Linked DNA regions of Geobacter metallireducens GS-15. Each later gene encodes a partner of the first gene's protein in a complex. Links are inferred from orthologs where the notes say so. Each region holds a gene or a part of one and is shown in the gene's direction. Other genes may lie near its edges.

Evidence for each region. Proteins that work in one complex are often made in the same cells at the same time.
Region 2: the proteins of trxB (region 1) and trxA are in contact, whole or in part, in a crystal structure (PDB 1F6M), measured with the Escherichia coli proteins. The link is inferred for Geobacter metallireducens GS-15 from one-to-one orthologs.

What each region holds. Positions count from the first base shown.
Region 1 is NC_007517.1:3,466,147-3,472,161, reverse strand. What follows is about bases 1,787-4,600. They hold trxB (thioredoxin-disulfide reductase), read left to right. Parts: upstream 1,787-2,625; coding sequence 2,626-3,576; downstream 3,577-4,600. Other genes in these bases: GMET_RS15375 (hypothetical protein), read left to right, coding at 4,557-4,600; GMET_RS15380 (YifB family Mg chelatase-like AAA ATPase), read left to right, coding at 3,629-4,555; GMET_RS15390 (cation diffusion facilitator family transporter), read right to left, coding at 1,787-2,483. Also shown: GMET_RS15400 (TIGR04282 family arsenosugar biosynthesis glycosyltransferase), read left to right, coding at 1-301; ilvA (threonine ammonia-lyase), read right to left, coding at 252-1,460; more of GMET_RS15390, read right to left, coding at 1,479-1,786; more of GMET_RS15375, read left to right, coding at 4,601-6,015.
Region 2 is NC_007517.1:3,633,042-3,637,799, reverse strand. The notes cover bases 278-2,953. They hold trxA (thioredoxin TrxA), read left to right. Parts: upstream 278-1,288; coding sequence 1,289-1,618; downstream 1,619-2,953. Other genes in these bases: uvrC (excinuclease ABC subunit UvrC), read right to left, coding at 2,200-2,953; GMET_RS16180 (TlpA family protein disulfide reductase), read left to right, coding at 1,648-2,160; GMET_RS16190 (precorrin-2 dehydrogenase/sirohydrochlorin ferrochelatase family protein), read right to left, coding at 454-1,128; ccsB (c-type cytochrome biogenesis protein CcsB), read right to left, coding at 278-457. Also shown: more of ccsB, read right to left, coding at 1-277; more of uvrC, read right to left, coding at 2,954-4,044; GMET_RS16170 (tetratricopeptide repeat protein), read left to right, coding at 4,251-4,758. UniProt on the Escherichia coli protein: Participates in various redox reactions through the reversible oxidation of its active center dithiol to a disulfide and catalyzes dithiol-disulfide exchange reactions.

The sequences.
Region 1 (6,015 bases):
GGTGGATGCCGTCTTCGGCCCCACGGAGGATGGCGGCTACTATCTCCTAGCCATGAAGCGGCTCCACCGGGAGCTCTTCGAGGGGATCGCCTGGTCAACGCCGGAGGTGCTGGAGCAGTCCCTGGCCCGGGCTGAGTCAGCCGGCATCGCCACGGCGCTCCTGCCGGTGTGGCATGATGTTGACACGGCCGCCGACCTCCTGCGGCCGGAGTTGGTGGATCCGGGCAACGGCGCTCCCCTCACGAGGGAGTTCATTTTACGACATCCACCTCATAGCCCCGTCGCCCCAGGTGGCCGATGATCTCCTGGATGTGTTCGTAGCCCCGGGTCTCCAGTTCCAGAAGGACCTCGGTCTTGCCGAGGGGAAGGTCCAGGGAGCGGCGCTCGTGGTTGATGAGGAAGATGTTGGCCCGGACAGCAGCCACCTCCGTGGCCAGCCCCGCCAGGGAACCGGGAATGTCGTCCAGCACCACCTGCAGCTTCAGATAGCGCCCCGCCGCCACAAGGCCCCGCTCCACCACGGTGGAAATGGTCTTCACGTCGATGTTTCCGCCGGAGAGGACGCAGACCGTCTTCCCCGGCAGTTTCCCCGCCTTGCCGTTCAGAAGGGCCGCCAGGGTCACGGCTCCAGCCCCTTCCACGAGGAGTTTCGTCCGCTCCAGGAGCCCCACGATGGCCAGGGCGATCTCCTCTTCCTCCACGAGCACCACGTCGTCCACCAGTTCCCGGATGATGGGGAAGGTGTTCCGTCCCACCTTCTTCACGGCGATCCCGTCGGCAAGGGTAACCGTGAGGGGGGCCTCCACGATCTTTCCCTTCTTGAGGGAGAAGTGCATGGAGGGTGCGGCCTTGGATTCGATGCCGATGATCCGCACGTGGGGGTGAGTCTCCTTTACCGCCGTGGCAATGCCGGCGATGAGCCCGCCTCCCCCGATGGGGACCAGGATGGCTGAGACGTCGGGGAGTTCATCGAGGATTTCGAGGCCGATGGTACCCTGGCCGGCCATGACCAGGGGATCGTCGAAGGGGTGCACGAAGAGGGCGCCGGTCTCCTTCTGGGCCTGGACTGCGGCGGCATAGGCCTCGTCGAAGTTCCTGCCGGTGAGGACTACGTCGGCGCCATACTCCTTGGTGGCCTGCACCTTCTGGGGCGGGGTGCTCTCGGGCATGAAGACGGTGGCCTGCGCCCCCAGGAGGTCGGCGGAAAAGGCGACCCCCTGGGCGTGGTTGCCGGCCGAGGCGGTGATGACCCCCTTTGTCAGGGCCTCCCGGGGCTGGGAGGTCATGAAGTTGAGGGCTCCCCGGATCTTGAAGGCGCCGGTCCGCTGGAGGTTCTCGCACTTGAAGAGAAGGGGGAAGCCGAACCGCTCGCTGAAGTGGTGGGAGTGGATCAGCTCGGTGCGCCGGACCCGCTTTTTGAGGCGGTCTGACGCTTCCTGGATCAGGGTGTAGGGGAGCATCGGTTCTCCGTGGGGTTGCTAGTGGTCATGGTGGCAGTGGTCGTGGTCGTGCCCGTGGTGGTCATGGCCGTGCCCATGGTCGTGGCCGTGATGGTCGTGGTGCTGGCCGTGGCGGGGGCGGTGGCGTAGCTCCTTTATGATCGGCGGTGTTTCCGCGCACCGGGTGCACTCGGCCTGGAGGGTGGTGTGGGAGATGTGGTAGCGCTCGAAGAGCAGCTCTTCGAGCCGCCTGAGCACATCCGCCTGCCGCTCCTTGTGCTCGGGCTCCACATCCACGTGGGCCGACAGGGCCAGGATGTGGGAGCAGATGGTCCAGATGTTCAGGTGGTGGACCGTGTTCACCCCCTCCACTTCCTGCATGGCAATGGCCACTTCCCGGGTGCTCATCCCCCGGGGGACCCCCTCCATGAGGATGTGGGACGACTCCCGGATCACCCGCCACGACCCCCAGAAGATGACGCAGCCGATCCCGGCGGAGATGATGGCGTCCAGGAGGTACCAGCTGGTGTAGTACATGATGACGCCGCCGATGATGACCCCCACCGAGGCGGCCGCGTCGCCGATGACGTGGAGAAAGGCGCTGCGCACGTTCAGATCGTCGTGGGAGTGGCTGTGGAGGGCCGAGGCGGCGACGAGGTTCATGACGAGGCCCACCGCGGCGATGACCAGCATCGGGAGGCTCTTGACCTCCACCGGGTGGCGCAGCCGCTCCCAGGCCTCGTAGAAGATGCCGATGGCCATGAGGAAGACCGTGGCGCCGTTGATGAAAGAGGCGAAGACCTCGGTCCGGTGCCAGCCGAAGGTGCGGGTGTCGGAGGCGGGGTAGCCGGCGAGCTTGATGGCCGCCAGCGACAGGATCAGGGCGAAGAGGTCGAGAAAGACGTGGGCCGCGTCCGACAGGAGGGCCAGGGAGTTGGTCCAGATCCCACCCGCGACCTCGGCCACCAGGGTGAAGGTCGTCAGGATGATGGCATACTTGAAGCGTCCGGTGATGCTCTGGTCAAGGTGCGTTTCGGCGTGCATGGTCGGCTTCGTCCCCCCTTCCCGTCAGGGGTTCACTGTAGCAGATGCCCCTTTGGCGGGTCAAACGGAAAGAACCGCTCCCCCCTTGCATTTCCGGAGTGTTGCTGCTATCGTAGCGCGACTGTCTTTGGAGGATTCTAATATGGAAACAACCCATCACCGCCTCATCATTCTCGGCTCCGGCCCTGCCGGCTACACCGCCGCCGTCTACGCCGCCCGCGCCAACCTTAATCCGACCCTCATCACCGGACTCCAGCAGGGGGGGCAGTTGATGACCACCACCGAGGTGGACAACTGGCCCGGCGATCCAAACGGCGTCCAGGGACCCGACCTCATGGAGCGGATGCGCCAGCACGCCGAGCGCTTCAATACCACCATGGTCTTCGACCACATCGGTAAGGCGAATCTTCGCGAGCGACCCTTCCGCCTGGAGGGGGACAATGGCATCTATACCTGCGACGCCCTCATCATTGCCACCGGTGCCACCGCCAGATACCTGGGGCTGCCGTCGGAGGACGCGTTCAAGGGGAAAGGGGTTTCGGCCTGTGCCACCTGCGACGGTTTTTTTTATCGCGGCAAGCCGGTGGCGGTCATCGGCGGCGGCAGCACTGCCGTGGAAGAGGCCCTCTACCTTTCCAACATCGCCAGTCATGTCACGGTCATTCACCGGCGCGACAAGTTCCGCTCCGAGAAGATTCTCGCCGACCGTCTGATCGAAAAGACCAAGGGGGGTAATGTTACCATCGAATGGCACCATGTGCTGGACGAGGTTTTGGGGGACGCCACCGGGGTCACCGGCATCCGCATCCGCCACACCAGCGGTTCCACCAAGGATATCCCGGTGCACGGCTGCTTCATTGCCATTGGCCATGCTCCCAACACCCAGCTCTTTGAGGGGCAACTGGAGATGGACAACGGCTACATCCGCACCCTCTGCGGCGGCGAGGGGAACGTCACCGCCACCAGCATCCCCGGCGTCTTTGCCGCCGGCGACGTGCAGGACCAGTACTACAAGCAGGCCATAACCTCGGCTGGCACCGGCTGCATGGCGGCCCTGGACGCCGAGAAATATCTGGAGACTCTCTTGTCATGATCGGTCAGGTTCTTCTCACGGCCACTACCCTGTCTCCGGTCCACGGCCCCTGATGTTAGCCAAGGCCCTCTCCAGCGCTCTCCTCGGGATCGACGCAGTCATCGTCGACGTGGAGGTGGATATCGCCCAGGGACTTCCCCAGTTCGCCACCGTGGGGCTTCCTGACGGCGCCGTCAAGGAGAGCAAGGACCGGGTCAAATCAGCCCTCAAGAACTCCGGTTACGATTTTCCCCCCCGCAAGATCACCGTCAACCTGGCCCCCGCCGACCTGAAGAAGGAGGGGGCCTCCTTTGACCTCCCCATCTCCATCGGCATCCTGGCCGCCATCGGCGTCGTCAAGGGAGAGCGGCTCAAGGAGTACCTCCTCCTCGGCGAGCTCTCCCTGGACGGGAGCGTCAAACCGGTCCGCGGCTGTCTCCCCGTGGCCGTGGCCGCCCGGAATGCGGGGCTGCGCGGCATCGTGGTTCCCCTGGAAAACGCCCGCGAGGGAGCGGTGGTGGAGGGTATCGAGGTCGTCGGCGTATCGGAACTGGCCGAAGTAGTGGATTTTCTCAACGGCGACCGGTCCATCGACCCGTCCCGGGTGGACGTGGAGGAGTTCTTCGCACGGAGCGCCGACGCGGGCGACGACTTCTCCGAGGTGAAGGGGCAGGAACATGCCAAGCGGGCACTGGAGGTGGCGGCCGCCGGGTCTCACAATATCATTATGATTGGTCCGCCGGGATCCGGCAAGACCATGCTCTCCCGGCGGATTCCGACCATCCTTCCCCGCATGTCCTTCGAGGAGGCCATCGAAACGACCAAGGTTTACAGCGTCATGGGGCTCCTTGACCGGGACAATGCGCTCGTGGCGCAGCGCCCGTTCAGGTCACCCCATCACACTATCTCGGATGTGGGATTGATCGGCGGAGGGAACTGTCATTTTCAGAAGTTAACGCTACATTTCAATAGTTATTGCTACAACTCCGGTGCGGGGTAACGTGCCGGCTGACCTCGACAAAATATACATCCTGCCAAAGATGAGGTCCGAGGATCCCAGAAATCGCTTTCAACTCGTCTGGATCCTCAACCTAAACGTAAGTTCATCCCGTTGCCTCATCAGGCTACTGTTTAAAAACGTCAAGACCGGTTATTATCTCGCCGACACCATCCCTCCTGAGCTCCTTTCGTATTGCACTGTAGGCTCCTATTTCGCCAAGGGCAGGAAACTGATCAAAGAACCAGCGCTAGGTACCGTCCGTAAATTTACTGTCAACTCCTCCGAGCATAATAAAATCGTACGGATCCAGGACGCGTTAACTGACTTAGAATACGATCTTTCGTTGACCAGCACGCGCTATCAGAGCGATTTTACCAAAAATAACTCGGCCATCTGCAAGAACCAGCAGTGTCTGGTATTTCACTGTGACGATATGAAGATCGTCATTCCTTGCGCAGTTCTCGCAGGCGTCTACTATTTCAAATCCACCTCCTTGCGTGAGGCGGTCTTTTCTCAAAACCTAAAGCGCCTCCACGAAGACTATTCATTGGATGATAGTACCCTACACGCCAAGATCACCATGAAACCTGGCGCTGCGGATTCTGACGCAAAGAGCATAGTCCGATTTCTGGCTAATGGATTCGCGGGTAGTCGCATGAGAATGGTTCGGAATAGCGTTAACGCCGATAGTGGTCAATTTCAACGCCTCAAGGTGGATTTTCCAGTCAACCAGGAAATAACAATCAAGGCGAGAGGGCATCTTGCCACCAATCCTGAAGGTGGCAAGACTTTTGTTGTGTTCCAGGTATTGGAAGAAGACAGCCTCTTTCCTTTCGACAGCATCACTATTGATCGACGAACGTATGAAATTGATGATCCTGATGGGGATACGGAAACTTTCCCGGCTTTGACAGCAAAGTCAGGGAAGAACCTTGCACCCAGCAATCCTTCCAGCCGTTACATCCGAAGGATCCTCCAGAACCATGTGAGCATCGCCAACTGTAATGCACGTGCCATAAGGGAGAACAAGGACTACATTCCTACACCACGCAAGGATGAGGGAAAGGTTCCCAAGTTAATGCCTGGCGATAAGGATGTTGAGCTGAGTACCCAGCAAGACTATCCCATGGACGATATTGCCATTGCGAAGGCGAAGGTGGAGCGAGACGATGGTGATGCTGCCGAGCCCGATGACTACTCAATGCCTTTGGACGATTTTGTGCGGTTGGTCAGAGGGCTGAAAGGGTATAGGCTGGTCAATGAGGACAGCAGCATTGCAGCGGTGACTCGTATTTCATTGTCAAGGCAGCCTGTCTGGCAAAGACAGAGAGGTTCTCGTAAGCCGTCTTTACGGGAGACATATGGTAATACAGCTGAGAAGCGACGGGAATGTGCTTATGTCTGGTTCAGGTATCGAGAAAAATACGTTTGCTTGGTAGAGATTGATCAGTCGGGCTTAC
Region 2 (4,758 bases), 170 kb from region 1 along the record:
GGATCAGGTACATGATGGCGGCGCCAAAGGCAACGGAGAAGGCGGCGTAACTCAGGAACGCCATGACCGTGTGGACCATGAGCCATTTGCTCTTGAGGGCCGGATTCAACGGCATGATGGCCGAGGGAAAGCCGGTGGAGGCCGCCATGAGCAGGAATGCCACAGGGGTGACGAAGGAGCCGAGGATGAAGATCCGGTATTTCCGCTCGAAGAGGATGTAGATGCCTACAACGGCAAGACTGAAGAAGGAGAGGGACTCGTGGAGGTTGGTGATGGGAGTGTGTCCCGCCTCCAGGTACCGGTCGACCGTGTAGGCACAGTGAGCCACGAACCCCGCCGAGAGAATCCAGCAGGAAACCTTGCCGAGTACTTCCCGGGGTTTGACGAGGTAAGCCAGGTAGGCAATGGTGGCTGCGAAGTAGATGGCCAGGGTCAGTTTGAAGAACAGGGCGTTCATGCGGGGTCCTCGGTCCTCGTTCCCAGCGAGGCCAGGGTAAAACCGGGGCCGGCGTGGGTCACGAGGAGGCGGTCGATCGTTTCGTATTCCCCCCGCCGGATCAGGCCGGGGAGGTCGGCATCGGCAAGGGTGCGTAAAACCGCCTTATTGTAGGTGCGGTTGCCGCGGACAGTCAACAGCTTTTCACGGACTGCGCCAAGTATCGCAACGGTTTCAGCGTATTCGGGGCCGAATCGTTGTGCCAGATCGTTACAGATGCTCTGAGCCAGGGCCGGGCTCTTCCCTCCCGTGGAGACGGCGACCAGAAGATCTCCCCTGCGGAAGTGCGCCGGAGTTGTAAAACTTCCGTGCTCCGGCGCACCGGTGATGTCCACAAGGATGCCGAGGGCAGCCGCGTCCCTGGCCACGTGCAGGTTCACGGCGGGGTTGTCCGTGGCTGCGAAGGCGAGAAAGGCATCTGCAAGGTCCCCCTCCCCGTACTGGCGGGCGTGGCAGATGATCCAGCCTTCCCTCCGAAGTTCTTCCAGGCGGGGATCGAGGCGGGGAGCGATCACGGTGACCCGCGCTCCCGCTTCCATAAGGAGAAGGCACTTGCGTGCGGCAACGGCACCGCCGCCGACGATGACGGCATTCCGCTCGCGAAGGTTCAGGTTTACGGGGAATTGGGACATGGAATCCGGTAGTTTCGCTAGGGTAAGTAACGATATGTGTGTGTACCAGATTTCAGGCCGATTGCCAAGGGGAGGGGAAACGGTGCCGTTTTCCTCCTTGATGTTTCGGGGAAGCTCGTCTATATTCTAAAAGTACAATTTGTTTGACAAGGAGGCTTCCATGGCCAGTGAAAAGGTGCTGACGTTCAGTGATGATAACTTCGATACCGATGTGCTCAAGGCTACCGTTCCGGTCCTTGTGGATTTCTGGGCCACCTGGTGCGCCCCCTGCAAGGCCATCGCCCCGGTCATCGACGCCATTGCCGACGAGTACGACGGCAAGGTGAAGGTCGGCAAGGTAAACGTGGACGACAACCCCGGCACCCCCGGCAAGTATGGCGTACGCGGCATCCCTACGGTCATCCTCTTCAAGGACGGCAAGGTTGTCGACCAGGTCGTAGGGGCTGTTCCCAAGGCTCAGCTTGAGGCCCTCATCAAGAAGGCGCTCTAGCTCGAACTAACTCAGGAGTTGTGCCTCTTATGCGGATAGTCCCTGTTTTGAGAGCTTTTGTTGCGGCGGCCGGTTTTACGATGGCGGTTGCCTCGCCGTCGCTTGCCATCCCCCAGAAAGGGCAGCCTGCCCCGCCCCTCAAGGTGGTAAGCACCTCCGGGCAGCAGATAAGTCTCGCCAATTACAAGGGGTATGTGTTGGTCATCGATTTTTTCGCCACCTGGTGCCCCCCCTGCAGAGAGGCTATTCCGCATCTGAATGGCATCAGCAGGAAGTACGGCAGGCAGGGACTCCAGGTCCTGGGGCTCTCGCTTGACGATGGCGATGAGGGGGCAGTCAAGGACTTCATCGCCAGCAAGCGGATAGTCTATCCCGTGGCCCTTGCCGGCCAGGATGTCCAGACCGATTACGGTCTCCGGTCCCTCCCCACGGTGTACGTCATCGACAAGAGGGGAAATGTGGCCGACAGGTTCATGGGAGGTTCGGACGCCACCCTCAAGAACATGGAAACCCTCATCAAGAAGCTCCTGGCCGAAAAATAGGGGGAGTTTCCACTGGAGCGCCCGAAGGCGGCATCCCTTTCAGGGGGTGTCGCCTTCGTCGTTTTCGTGGAGAGATTTCCAGATGCTCTCGGCTAGGGTCGGCGGAATGGTCGGGGTGGCGGCCAGCTCATCCCGACTCGCTTCCCGTATTCGCCGCAGGCTTCCGAATTGCCGCAGAAGTTCCTTCCGCCGTTTCGGCCCGATTCCTGGAATGGTGTCGAGGATCGACCGGATGGTGTCTTTTCCCCGCAGTTTCTGGTGGTAGGTGATGGCGAAGCGGTGGGCCTCGTCGCGGATCCGTGCCAGGAGGAGGAGTGGCGCGCTGTTCTGGCGGAGGATCACCGGGTTTTTGCGGCCCGGGAGGAAGACCCGCTCGGTGCTCCGTGTCAGCTCTTCCGCCGCCATGTCCCGTTCCACCCGGCTCTTGGCCAAGGAGGCGGCATCCACATCCTCCACCTGCAACTCCCGGAGAACGGCGGTCAGGATGTTCAACTGTCCGATGCCGCCGTCAACCACAATCAGGTCGGGATGTTCGTCCTTGGCCGGGCTGTCCCTGAACCGGCGTGAGAGGACCTCGTGCATCATGGCGAAGTCGTCGGCGCCGGCGACCGTCTTGATCCGGTAGTGGCGATAGCCTCCCTTGTCCGCCTTGCCGTCACGGAACGAGACCCTGCTTCCCACTGGGTAGGTCCCCTGGATGTTCGATATGTCATAGCACTCGATGCAGCGGGGGAGGTTCCGCAGGTGGAGCCGTTCCTTCAGTTCCGTCAGGACCGCTTCCGCTCCTTCCTCCCGTTTCTGCTTCTCCCGAAGGGCCGCCTCGGCGTTCTTCCCCGCGAGTTTGACCAGACCGGCCTTTGTTCCCCGTTGGGGGTGCGCTACGCTTGTCCGCTTGCCCCGCCGCTCGGAGAGAAGTTCCGCCAGTGCCGCGCTGTCGGCCACGGGCAGCGGAACAAGCACCTCGTCGGGGATGAAGACCTCCCGGCTGTAGTAGTCGTTGAGGAATGACGAAACGGCCTCCTCGTCCTCCAGTTCCCAGGCGAGAAGGTAGCTGCGGCTGCCGATGAGACGCCCTCCCCTGATGAAGAGGAGGGCGAGGGAGAGGGAGCTCCCTTCCCGGTGTATGCCGAGAACGTCGGCATCTCCTCCCGTGGTCACCATTTTCTGTTTTTCCACCGTTACCTCGATGGCGCGGATGAGGTCCCGGTAGCGGGCCGCCTCCTCGTAGCGCTCGTTCGCTGCCGCGGATGCCATCCGTTCCCGGTAGGTCTTCAGAAGGTCACGGTTCTTCCCGTCCAGAAAGAGGGCGGCCCCCTGGACGAGGCCCTGGTATTCCTCGGGTGAGATGAGGCCGTGACACGGAGCCGAGCACTGCCTAAGCTGGTAGAAGAGGCAGGGGCGCCGGCGCCGGCGGCAGGTTTCAAGGGGGTAGTGGCGCAGGGGAAAGAGCCGGTAGAGCTGCTTAAGGGCTTCGCGGGCCGAAGCGGCCGATGAATAGGGGCCGAAATAGCGGGCTCCGTCCTGGCGCACCTTCCGGATGATGGTGAGTCGGGGGAACTCCTCGTTCATGTCCATGCGGAGCGAGAAGTAGGTCTTGTCGTCCCGCAGGTCCAGGTTATAACGGGGGCGATGCTTCTTGATGAGAGTGTTCTCGAGGATGAGAGCCTCTTTCTCGGTGTCGGTGACAATGACCTCCACTTCCGCCACCCGGGCCACGAGGAACCGGATGTGGTAGCGGGATTCACCGGCAGCGCCGAAGTAGGAGCGAACCCGTTTCCTGAGGCTCTTGGCCTTCCCCACGTAGAGGATGGTGCCGTCTGACCCTTTCATGAGGTAGACGCCGGGGGATTCGGGGAGGGTGTTCAGGCGAGATTTGTCGAACATGGGGCCAGTATACCGAGTGAGGGCTCCGTTGAAAAGAGGGTCGGGACCCCGGAATTCAAAGTTTTGTATGGCCGTTTTTCGCGTAGTTACGGGGCCTCGCGCCGGCATTCATCGTTGACAAGCGGGTGTTATGATGCTATGTAACTGAATCTAATTACCTTAATTTCTTTGCCCTCACGAAGGGAAAGGTCAAGCCCGTGGATTTTATGAAATATTTCCGCACTGCCGCTTTCCGGTGCCTGACCGGATGTCTCATAATCGCGTCGCTCCTTTCCACTCCCGTCTATGCTGTCAACTCCGACGATTCCCAGGTATTCATCGCAGGTTTCAACGCCTACCAGAAAAAGGACTACCAGACCGCCATCGAGCGGATGAAGACGGTCCTTGAGAAATACCCCGACACTCCCTTGCGCGACATGGCCATCTTCTGGCTTGCCCGGGCCAATTTCAAGGCGGGGTTCGAGCGGGACGCGGCACGGTACATGTCCCAGTTCATGAAGGAGTATCCCGACAGCCCTCTCAAGGGAACCGTCGAGGATGAGCTTCTTGGGCTTGTGGCGCGCTTCGACAAGGGGGAGCAGCTTCCCGTTACGGCTAAGCGTCCGGCATCCGCGACGGTTGCCGCTGCTCCGGCGCCGGAACGGAAGGCGCTGGCGGAAAAGACTGCGGCGGCAAAGCAGGCCGCGGAGCAGGCTGCGCGCACCGTGTCCGAGG